DNA from 3 places in the Synechococcus sp. CBW1006 genome. Region 2 is predicted to be linked to each of the others. Evidence: predicted binding sites of a transcription regulator. Region 2 holds the regulator's gene; each other region holds the start of a gene.
The links. Region 2 encodes NtcA, which controls nitrogen genes in cyanobacteria. Its sites were predicted from a motif close to GTANCNNNNGNTAC; they were not measured.
Positions count from the first base shown of each region.

Region 1: H8F26_RS05890 (circularly permuted type 2 ATP-grasp protein) is a predicted target of NtcA. The motif match lies at 2,040-2,053, and genes of this name have one in related genera.
Region 3: H8F26_RS00985 (P-II family nitrogen regulator) is a predicted target of NtcA. The motif match lies at 1,979-1,992, and genes of this name have one in related genera.

Region 1 is NZ_CP060396.1:1,231,805-1,235,590, reverse strand. It holds gene ureC (urease subunit alpha) at 1-928, shown strand, start outside; gene H8F26_RS05895 (PilZ domain-containing protein) at 979-1,473, opposite strand; gene H8F26_RS05890 (circularly permuted type 2 ATP-grasp protein) at 2,109-3,566, shown strand; gene H8F26_RS05885 (alpha-E domain-containing protein) at 3,560-3,786, shown strand, end outside.
Region 2 is NZ_CP060396.1:587,004-590,789, forward strand. It holds gene dcd (dCTP deaminase) at 1-124, opposite strand, end outside; gene H8F26_RS02795 (cob(I)yrinic acid a,c-diamide adenosyltransferase) at 124-765, opposite strand; gene ntcA (global nitrogen regulator NtcA) at 1,094-1,828, shown strand; gene H8F26_RS02805 (sulfotransferase) at 1,849-2,679, opposite strand; gene H8F26_RS02810 (DUF3084 domain-containing protein) at 2,891-3,786, shown strand, end outside.
Region 3 is NZ_CP060396.1:190,619-194,404, reverse strand. It holds gene H8F26_RS00990 (TlyA family RNA methyltransferase) at 469-1,323, shown strand; gene H8F26_RS00985 (P-II family nitrogen regulator) at 1,549-1,887, opposite strand; gene queF (preQ(1) synthase) at 2,132-2,572, shown strand; gene H8F26_RS00975 (cytochrome c biogenesis protein ResB) at 2,560-3,786, opposite strand, start outside.

The DNA.
Region 1 (3,786 bases), 640 kb from region 2:
CCGCACCATCCACACCTTCCACACCGAGGGGGCCGGCGGCGGCCACGCGCCGGACATCATCCGCATCTGCGGCGAAGCCAACGTGCTGCCCAGCTCCACCAATCCAACCCGCCCCTACACGCGCAACACCCTGGAGGAGCACCTCGACATGCTGATGGTGTGCCACCACCTTGATCCGCGCATCCCGGAAGACGTGGCCTTCGCCGAGTCGCGCATCCGCCGCGAGACGATCGCCGCCGAAGACATCCTCCACGATCTCGGCGCCTTCAGCATCATCGCCAGCGACTCCCAGGCCATGGGGCGGGTGGGGGAGGTGATCATCCGCACCTTCCAGACCGCCCACAAGATGAAAGTCCAGCGCGGCTCCCTGCCGGACGATGCGGCGGGCCCCGGCGGCGGCCGCAACGACAACTGCCGACTGAAGCGCTATATCGCCAAGGTGACGATCAACCCGGCCATCGCCCACGGCCTCGACAGCCAGATCGGTTCGGTGGAGGTGGGCAAGCTGGCCGATCTGGTGCTGTGGAAACCGGGCTTCTTCGGCGTCAAGCCGGAACTGGTGATCAAGGGCGGCTCGATCGTCTGGGCCCAGATGGGCGATGCCAACGCCTCCATCCCCACCCCGGGCCCGGTGCACGGCAGGCCGATGTTCGCCGCCTACGGCAGGGCCCTGGCCCCCAGCTGCCTCACCTTCGTGAGCCAGGCCGCCCTGGACGACGACCTGCCGCGGCGCCTGGGGCTGAGCCGGCCCTGCGTTCCCGTGGTGAACACCCGCGGCGGCATCGACAAGGGGGCAATGCGCAACAACACGGCCCTACCCAAAATGGAGGTCGACCCCCAGACCTACGAGGTCTACGCCGACGGCGAGCTGCTCACCTGCGAGCCCGCCGAGGTGCTGCCGATGGCGCAGCGCTACTTCTTACTGTGATGTTTGCCGGGTAAGGAGCCTGCACAAGCTGGTCAACCTGCACAAGCTGGTCAAGCAGTGATTTGACGCTTGGTGGACCGGCGGCAGGGCAGCAGAAGGGGCAGCGAGTCGAGGGGCTTCTCAAAGCCCACGCCGAGGGTGACCACAAAGCCGGAGCGTACGAACCAGCGCAGCACGGCCGGCATCACGTCCACGCCGAAGGAGGGATGGGGCCGCACATCCAGTCGTATCCGCAGGCGCTGGGCCAGGGGCATGGGCTGGTCTTCCGTGATCAGCAGACAGAAGCCGCCCACGCTCACATCAAGGATGTCGGCGAGATACCAGGCAGAGGCAGGTTGGCCGAGATCATCCAGCACCTGCACGGCAATCGGGCGGCAGGCCTCCACTGGATTGCGCAGATGTCGGCGGGAGTCCTGATCGTCGCTGGGGCCAATGGACGGCTGCAGGGTCGTGCCGGCAAAGAAACTGCCCGGATACTCCAGCCCTTCAGTGGCCAGGCCGGGATCGGAATCACTGAAGGGGAGGTAATGGCCCTGGGAGGTCATGGAAAGGGGGCACGGAACGAGCTGGGCCAGGTTGCGCGGCAAGGTCTCGGGTCGGAGCGGCGTTGCCAGGCAGGCAACCGCCTCTCAGCGGATGCATCGACTGGACAACCCGGTCAGTGCAGGCTTATCCCCTGCAGAAAGTCAACTCTCATATCCCAATCTCAACTACCACACTAGGCGCGGATTCTCGGAACAACCTGTCACCGTCACAACGGATCCGGCTGCCTGCGCCACGACTCCGTGCAACCAGCCCCAGAACGCTTCAGGCCAAAGCATCCCCACCTGCCAGCTCAGGCCTTACCAGCACGGGCTTCCCCCGCAGCACCGTCTTCGGACACGGTCCCAGCAGTCACCGATCAACCCGCCAGAGATGACATCCGAGCCCCGTCGCCGTCGTGCACGCCTGCCGACACACAGAGCTGCTCAGCCAAGACCGGCACCCACAGAACGGAGCCGACCTCCGGCGCGATTAGGCTGATTGAGGCATCTGCGCTGTTCGGCACGGACCCCTGGCCAGGAAAGCAGCGGAAGAGGACTTGAAGCTCCTGACGCCAAGCAGCCATTCCGTAGCTATTCATACCCAGAGGTGCCCCCGACGCTCAGCATGATCCGCCAAGGTCAGCCGGAGCCGGGACATGTTTACCGCGTACAAACCCAACCGCGGCTACGACGAGTACTTCAGTTCCACCGATGAACCCCGGGCGGCCCTGCGGCCCCTGCTCTCCTCGCTCGGCAATCTGGGGCTGGAGGAACTCAACCGCAACCATGCCGCCGCCGGCATGCTGCTCAAACGTCTCGGGGCGACCTTCCGCCTCAATGATTCCGGCAACCGTGGCGTCGAGCGGATCCTGCCCTTCGATCCGCTGCCACGGCTGATCGCTGTCGGGGAATGGCAGCGGCTGGAACTCGGACTGATCCAGCGCCTCGAAGCGATCGACCACTTCCTGGCCGATGTCTACGGCGATCAGAACATCCTCAACGACGGCGTCATCCCCCGCTCCGACGTCGAGAGCTCCCAGGGCTGGCGCCCCCAGATGCAGGGATTCCAGCTGCCGCTGGGCCGCTGGTGCCACATTTCCGGCCTGGATCTGGTGCGCGATGGCAAAGGCACCTGGCGCGTGCTGGAGGACAACCTCCGCTGCCCCTCCGGGGTGGCCTACTTCCTGGAGAACCGGCGCGTGATGAAACGCATGTTCCCCAGCCTCTTCCAGGGCCGCACCGTCCAGCCGATCGACGATTACCCCTCTCACCTGCTGCAGACCCTGCGGGAACTCGCTCCCTGGACCGAAACGCCGAAGGTGGTGCTGCTGACACCGGGTGTGTTCAACAGTGCCTATTTCGAGCACAGCTATCTCGCCCAGCAGATGGGCATTCAGCTGGTCGAGGGGCGCGATCTGATCTGCCAGGACGATCGGGTCTGGATGCGCAGCACCAGCGGCCTCGAGGCGGTGGATGTGATCTATCGCCGCATTGACGACGACTTCCTCGATCCGGCGGTGTTCCGCAGCGACTCCATGCTGGGGGTACGCGGCCTGATGGCCGCGTACCGCGCCGGCCGCGTCGCGATCGCCAACGCCCCCGGCACCGGCGTGGCCGACGACAAGCTGATCTATGCCTATGTGCCGGAGATGATCCGCTACTACCTCCACGAGGAGCCGATCATCGAGAACGTGCCCACCTATCTCTGCTCCCGCGACGAGGATCAGGCCTACGTGCTGGAACATCTCGGCGAACTGGTGGTCAAGGCCGTGGCCGAGGCCGGTGGTTACGGCATGCTGATCGGCCCCCACGCCAGCGCCGCTGAAATCAGCGAGTTCGCCGACAAGATCAAGGCCAATCCCCGCAATTACATTGCCCAGCCCACCCTGGACCTCTCCACCGTTCCCTCCCTCAGCGATGGTGAACTCTTCCCCTGCCATGTCGACCTGCGGCCCTACGTGCTGCGCGGCAAGGGGGCCTGGGTCAGCCCGGGAGGGCTGACCCGCGTGGCCCTGCGGCGGGGTTCCCTGGTGGTGAACTCCTCCCAGGGGGGCGGCTGCAAGGACACCTGGATCGTGGACGAACGCCAGGCCGAGGAGGTGGGCGCATGCTGAGCCGCGTCGCTGAATCGCTCTACTGGATCAACCGCTATGTGGAGCGGGCCGAAAACATCTCCCGTTTCGTGGAGGTGAGTGAAGCCATGGCGCTCGACTGCCCGCCCGGCAGCGCTGAACCCTGGCTGCCCCTGATCGACGCCAGTGGGGATCGCGAGCTGTTCGACAAGCTCTGCCCAGCGGGTTCGCCCACCGACGTGGTGCAGTTTCTGGTGCATGA
Region 2 (3,786 bases):
AACCAAAGCTGAGCACCGGCGCGCTGGAGGTCTCGGGTTCGAGATGCCTCACCAGATGGCCCTCAAAGGGCTGGATCATGCCGGCATCGGCCCGCTCCTTGATCCAGCGGTCGTTCTTGAGCATCAGCCGCGGCGCAGTTGGGTGACCTGATCGGCCATGGCCATCAGAGCGGCGGGCATCGCCGGGCCCGTCAGGATGACATCCAGCTGAGCCGGCCGCTGTTCCAGCACCTCGGTGACATCCAGAAGAGACAGATAACCCAGCTCGATCGCCAGCCCCAGTTCATCAAGCACCATCAGATCCACGGCGCCCGCCAGCAGCTGCTGGCGGCTGAAATCCCACACCTCCCGGACAGCCGCCAGGGCAGGGTCCTGCTCGGCTTCAGCCTGCAGGGGAGCCGCAAGGCAGGCGGGCACCGCCGGCCGCAGCCACTGCAGGCGGCCGCAAAGCCAGAGACTGCGGCCCAGCCCCTGATCCACGCCACCTTTGAGAAACTGACTCACCAGGACGCGACTGCCCAGACCCGCCGTGCGCAGGGCCTGGCTGAACACGGCGCCGAAGCTGCCGCGGAAAGGGGCTGTGTGCACCTGAAGCAGCCCTTCGGCCTGAGGCACGGGCCGAAGGGGCACTACAGCGCGAGTCGCTGGGCGGACAGGGTCAGTTCGCTGCTCAGGCCGGGCCTCCAGCCGCTGACCCCGAACAGAGATGTCACCCCGCTGGGAGGGGCGATGGCTGCCCTGGGGGCTGGCAAGACTGGCGGTCATGGACATCCCGGAGGGCGATGGGGCCGGGCGAGCGGATCATTCCGGCCGACCTGGACAGGGACCGAAGCGATGGGATCGGACGCTGCGCTGAAACCTGAATGTAGCGGCATCTGCGCCCTGGACAAGCCACACACACCATCCCTGGTGGGAACAGACGGTTTCGCAGAAACGGCGGCACAGGCTGCGACAGGCGTCAACAGCCGCACAGGCCCAGAGCGCCAGGGGCTGGCGAGCGGGAGCGGAAGCGGAGGCCCTGACAGCAACCGTGTTGGTTGCTACAAGAAAGAGCAGGGTCGCTCCGTAGCTTCCCAGTTCCTGCCCCGCCGTCATGGTCGGCGCTACTCGCGGCTTCAGCCGTTACGCCCCCCCTCCCCCCAGCGGCTCCGCTGGCACCGGGTCGGGTGTGTCCGGCGGAGCCGGAGCCACCCTTCTCGAAGTGATGCGCGGTCTCGGCGGCAGCAGCGTCGAGACCGTGGAGCGTGGCAAAACCATTTTCTTTCCCGGAGATCCGGCCGAACGGGTCTATCTGCTGCGTCGCGGCGCCGTGCGGTTATCGCGGGTCTACGAATCCGGTGAAGAAATCACCGTGGCACTGCTGCGGGAAAACAGTCTGTTCGGTGTGCTGTCGCTGCTCACCGGGCAGCGATCCGATCGCTTTTATCACGCCATCGCCTTCACCCGCGTGGAGATGGTGACCGCTCCCGCCACCTCGGTCCGCCAGGCCATTGAGCGCGATGCCAGCGTCGGGCTATTGCTGCTGCAGGGCTTGTCCTCCCGCATCCTGCAGACCGAAACCATGATCGAAACCCTCACCCACCGGGACATGTCCTCCCGGCTGGTGAGCTTTCTGCTTGTGCTCTGCCGCGATTTCGGTGTGCCCAGTCAGGAGGGGATCACGATCGACCTGCGCCTCTCCCACCAGGCGATCGCCGAGGCGATCGGCTCCACCCGGGTGACGATCACGAGGCTGCTGGGCGACCTGCGCAACGACGGGCTGGTGCAGGTGGATCGCAAGAAGATCACGGTCTTCGACCCGATCGCCCTGGCCAAACGCTTCAGCTGACCGCCTCCACTCCAACCAGGTCAGCTGAGCAGATTGCGGTAGCGATCCAGCCAGCCCCGCGGCACCGCACCGAAACGCTCTGCCAGACGCTCCACCATCGGTAGATAGTCGCGCGCCATCTCCCGCTGAAAGCCCAAGGGGGGTTCCCGGCCGCCGGCGGCCACGTTGACGGCCGGCGGCAGACGCAGTCGCTCGTTCAAAGGGGGCGCGGCCAGAAAGTCGAACAGGTCGTCGGCGAAGGCTGCAGGATCACTGATGAGCTGTTCGAAAAAGCAGCAGTGCAACTGAGCGGGCTGGAACACCGCCTCGACGGTCTCGATGGTGCGGAGGTAGTTGGAACGGCTCACGGCGCCGGGCATGCGGGCCTGCTCCAGCAGAGCGGCAATGTCGGCCTCACCGTCGAACTGGCCCTTGCGGACCCGGTTGCGGATCGCCGACCAGACCCTCAGCACGGGATCGCGCATCACGAACACCAGCCTCAGCTCCGGTGCCAGACGCTGCATCCGCTCCCACACCGGCCGCTCCAGGGTGGCGTAGGCGGGGGTGATCTCGCCGACCCGCTTGCCCTGGCGACGTCCCTGACCAAACAGGCGGCAATACCAGGCATCACTGCGCGGCAGGAACCAGTAGCGGCCGAACCAGCGGGGATCGCGGGCGAAACGCTTCAGGTCCCAGAACCTGGCGCGTCGCCGCTCATCGGCGTCGAACACGCCGAAGCGGATCTGGGGCTTGTCAAAGTAGTGGAGCTCCTTGACCGGCGTGAGCCACAGATCCGGATGCTGGCTGAGAACCCTGTGCAGCCAGGTGGTGCCGGAACGCTGGGCCCCGATCACCATGAAGTCCGGAACCATCGCGGTGCAAGCCGGGCGGGCCAGACATTAAACGACCCAGAAGCACCGACCGGACCACAGACACCGGAACAGGCCAAGGATCAGACCCGGCGGGACGCCTCCCCAGACTGTCCGCACCGTGTCGGACGACGGGGTCTGTGCTGCAGGATGCAGCCTTCGGATCCCCCGGATCCGAAGGCTGACAGCGGAACGACGGCGTGGTGAGGCAGCGATGACGGGTTGGTTGTTGATCCTGGTCCTGCTGGTGCTGGGCGGCGTGCTCTCCACCCTCGGTGATCGGCTCGGCAGCCGCGTGGGCAAGGCGCGCCTCAGCCTGTTCAACCTGCGACCGCGCCGCACCGCCGTGCTGATCACGGTGCTCACCGGATCGCTGATCAGTGCCATGTCCCTGGGCCTGATGCTTCTGGTGAGCCAAAGGTTGCGGGTGGGCCTGTTCGAACTGGACCAGCTGGAGCAGAGGCTGCAGCAGAGCCGCGACGATCTGGCACGCAGCCGCCGCGACCTGGTCGGTGCCCAGGCCGCCAGCGCCACCGCCCAGCAGGCCAGCCGCCGAGCCCAGGCGGCCACCAAGCGGGTGGAAGGGGAGCGAAAACGGGCCCAGGCCCAGCGGGATGAAGCGGAGAAGCGGCTGCAACAACTGCGGCGCGAACTGCTGCCCCTGCAGCAGCAGCGTGCCCGGCTGGAGGCCGAGCGCGATCGCCTCAGCCGCGATGTGGCTAACCGGGACCAGGAGATCCGCCGCACCGAAACCGAGTTGGCGGCGGTGCAGGAGCAGATCAAGGAAGGGGAGAAGGAACTCCAGGGCCTTGAAACCAAGATCATCGCCCTGCGCCGCGGCGATGTGGTGATCAGCAGCGGCCAGCCCCTGGCCACCGCCAAGGTGACTCTGGAGCGACCGGAACAGGCCCGGGACGTGATCAACACCTTGCTGCAGCAGGCCAACCGGCTCGCGTTCCAGCGGGTGCTGCCGGGGGAGCCGCCGGACCGCCAGATCCTTCTGGTGCCAAGGAACGACATCGCCAAACTGGAGACTCTGCTGGCCCGCCCCGGCTCCTGGGTGGTGAGCCTGCTCTCGGCCGCCAACGTGCTGCGCGGTGAGCAGCAGGT
Region 3 (3,786 bases), 400 kb from region 2:
GTTGTGAAATAGAATTTTCATCCAGGAGTTGAGTGTCGGTGAAATCTTGAAGATTGCTACAGGCCTGATTCATTGCCATCCATGGAGCTGGCTGTGTCTTCCTGGCCATGCATGGGTGAAAGATTGATCGGAGAAGTTGGCTTGCATGGGCAGGCGAATTCACAGAGGCTGCAAGGTCGTCTTCACCTTTCTTTCGTGTTAATCATGCTAATCTGTCGATGGCATGGGCGTAAGGAGTGGAAGGAGGCGTTAAGATCTCTTGGAAAGGATTGGATGCAACGCGCGGTTGCTCTTGTCGTAGTTGACCTGGGAAGGAATTCCTGAATTCTTGAATTCAGGGTGCGCTATTGAAATGGGACGGATTGTCGTGCCGGTCTTTGAGTGTGTCAAGCAGTTGAGGTCGTATGCTTGAAGAGGGCGTATTCCTCCAACGAAGCTGCCTGGCGTTATCGAAATTGGTCGCGATCCATGGCAGGTAAGCAGAGGCTGGATCAGGAGCTTGTCCAACGGGGCCTTGCTGCTACACGCCAGCAGGCGCAGCAGCTTATTCGTGCCGGACGGGTTCGCAGCGGTGGCCAGATCCTGGACAAGCCTGGTCTGCCGGTTGCACTGGATCGCGCTCTGGAAGTGGAGCAGCCTCCACGCTATGTGTCCCGTGGCGGCGAGAAGCTCGCGGCTGCCCTGGAAAACTTCCCGATCCGTGTGGCTGGGCGTGTCTGTCTTGATGGGGGCATCTCCACCGGTGGATTTACCGATTGCCTTCTCCAGCACGGAGCCGCACGGGTGTACGGCGTGGACGTTGGCTATGGCCAGACGGCTTGGAGCCTGCGCACAGATCCAAGGGTGGTGCTCAAGGAGCGCACCAATCTGCGCCACCTCCATCCCGAGCAGCTGTATGCACCAGAGGATCCCTGGCCGGATCTGGCGGTGGCGGATGTCTCCTTCATCTCGCTTTCGCTGGTGTTGCCGGCATTGGGTCGTCTCCTGAGCCCCACGTCTGAACTTGTGGTGCTCGTCAAACCGCAATTTGAGGTTGGCCGTGAACGGGTTGGCAAGGGTGGGGTGGTGCGTGATGCCTTAGCCCATGCCGACGCCATTGATCGGGTGATCACCGCGGCTGCTCGGGAGGGCCTGCGTCCTCTTGGCTTGGTGGCTTCGCCGATCACCGGACCGGCTGGTAATCATGAATATTTGTTATGGCTGTGCGGAGCCCCTGTGGCCAATGGCGGGAGCTCTGATCCCGCAGCTCTGCTGGCGGGCACCGAGCAGGAGCGTCGAACGGCCTTGGAGCAGGTGGTGTCAGCCACTCTCTCCACAACCTGAAGGAGGGGTCCGAAACCTCAAGGAGCCTTGCCTTGGCCGGTGCGGATGAAGGTCTCCTGGCGGACCGAAGCCATTTGGCGCGTCCGATGAATCCGCCACGATGGGATGCGGTCGGATCCCCGCAGAGGCTGGAACTCTCGCGAGGAAAGAAAACGAAAAAGCCCTTCAGATGGCTGAAGGGCTGACTTGAGCTTGTTGCCCAGCGGCTGTGCTGGTCCCAGGGGATCAGATGGCGCCGCTGTCCCGCTCGCCGGTGCGGATGCGGATCACAGAATCGATCGTGCTCACGAAGATCTTGCCGTCGCCGATCTCGCCGGTACGAGCCGCATCCTGGATCGCCGTCACCACGGTGTCCACCTGGCCGTCATCCACCACGATTTCAAGTTTGAGCTTCTGCAGAAACTCCACTGTGAACTCAGAGCCGCGGTAACGCTCCACCTGACCCTTCTGCCGGCCGAAACCCCTGACTTCACTCACCGTCATGCCGACGATGCCGGCATTGACCAGGGCGATCTTGACGTCCTCAAGCTTGAAGGGACGAATGATGGCCTCGACTTTTTTCATGGAAGCTGCTTGGGGCTGTTTGAAGTCTCTCAGGAAAGGCCCCGGAGAGGAGGAAACCTGTCCATCAGACCCGAGCTTTGGTGGGTTCGTCGTAGCAACGGCTACGGGCGTGACCTGGGGCGTGGCCTCGGGCGGGTCGCGACCGGGCGGGTCGCATCGGTATCATCCGAAACCCCTGACAGGCCCAGTGAAGGAGTCTGTCTTTCTCCGCCTGAGCCCCGTGACCGCCGCCTCGTCCAATGCGATCGCCAGTGGCTCTGCTGCCGGCAGTGCCGCAACCCCCTCCCCTGAAAATCAGACACGTACCCCTCGCTACGGCGAGCGGGCGATTGCCGAGGCTGAGCTGATCTGCTTTGAAAATCCTCGCCCGGGGCGGGCCTATGAGGTCTCGATCGAGCTGCCGGAGTTCACCTGCACTTGCCCCTTTTCCGGTTATCCCGATTTCGCCGTGCTGCGGTTGCTCTACCAGCCCGGCCCCCGGGTGTTGGAACTCAAGGCCCTGAAGCTCTACGTGAACGCTTACCGCGATCGCGCCATTTCCCACGAGGAGGTGGCCAACCGCATCCTCGACGACCTTGTGGCTGCGGCCGAGCCGGTCTGGATGGAGCTCCTGGCCGATTTCAACCCCCGAGGCAATGTCCACACCGTGGTGCGGGTGTCCCATGGCACCCGTCAGGCCTGCTGAGCGCCGGTGGACCTCTCCAGGTCCAGCTGGGCCAGCAGGGACGGCAGCTCCTGAGAGAAGGCCGTGAGGTTTCGGTTGCAAAGTCCGGCCACGTGCAGACGGCCTGGACGGTCGCTGCTGAGCCCGTTTGAGCTTTCGATGCTGTCTGCCGATTCTGAGGATTCCGCGATGGCCCAAAGCTGCCGGGTGGCGATCAGGCTGGCAGCGCCGCCGGCCAGGGCAATGGCGAAGCCCGTGTAGACGAGCGGCACACCAGGGTCTCGTTTCAGAAGGATGCCGCTGGCCGGCAACACGCTGACCACGCGGACCGGCAGTCCCTTCACCTCCTGAGCGGGGCCACCGGGCACCAGCTGGGCCAGGCTCTGGCCGTCGGGCCCGAACACCTGCACCGGTCCGTCCTCGCTGCTGAGGCTGAGCAGCACCGGCTCTGATCCATCCGGACGGGTGGGCAGCACCAGGCCCCAGATCTGTTCACCCAGTTGCGGGAAGCTCTGCAGCGGCAGTTGCAGCAGAGGGCTGCGGCCTAGCTGCACGGTGATGGCGGCCAGGGCCCAGTCGGCCTGATACAGGGTGATGCCGCGGTAGCGCAGCGGATGGTTGACGCTGATCTCGGCCTTCTTGACACTGGGCTCGCCGGTGGTTGGATCGGCGGGGTTGAGCAGGCGCAGTTGAGAGCGGAACTGCTCCGGGCGGCCGGCTGGATCGCGCTCGATCGCGAAGCGATCCAGGGCGAGGGTGAGCTGGCTGCGGCCTCGGCTGTCGAGCAGTTCCAGTTCCCTTCCCGGTGCGAGGAACTGTTCCTGCCGGTGCCCCCCCAGGGAGCCCCAGGCGGCGCCCACCATCAGCACCACCATGCCCGCATGCACCAGAAGGGGGCCGATCCGTCCCAGGATCCCCTTGCGGGCCGCCAGGCGGTCTGGATGACGTTGCAGTTGCCAGCCTTGCTGGGCAAGTAGATCGGCCAGGCGATCAAGGCCTTGCTGCGGCTGGGCCAGGCTCACGGTTTCCGCCAGGCTGAGCTTGCTCAGCTGCCGGGGCGAGCGGTAATCGATCCAGCGCAGGGCCGCCTGCAGGGCCGGCCATTGGCGCCGCCAGCTGCACAACAGAAGGGCCAGGCCCAGCCAGGCCAGCAAGGCGAGGAACCAGCTGCTGGAATACACGTGATCGAGCTGCAGGCGCAGGACGCCGTCGCCGTCCAGCAGCCCCAGCCAGGG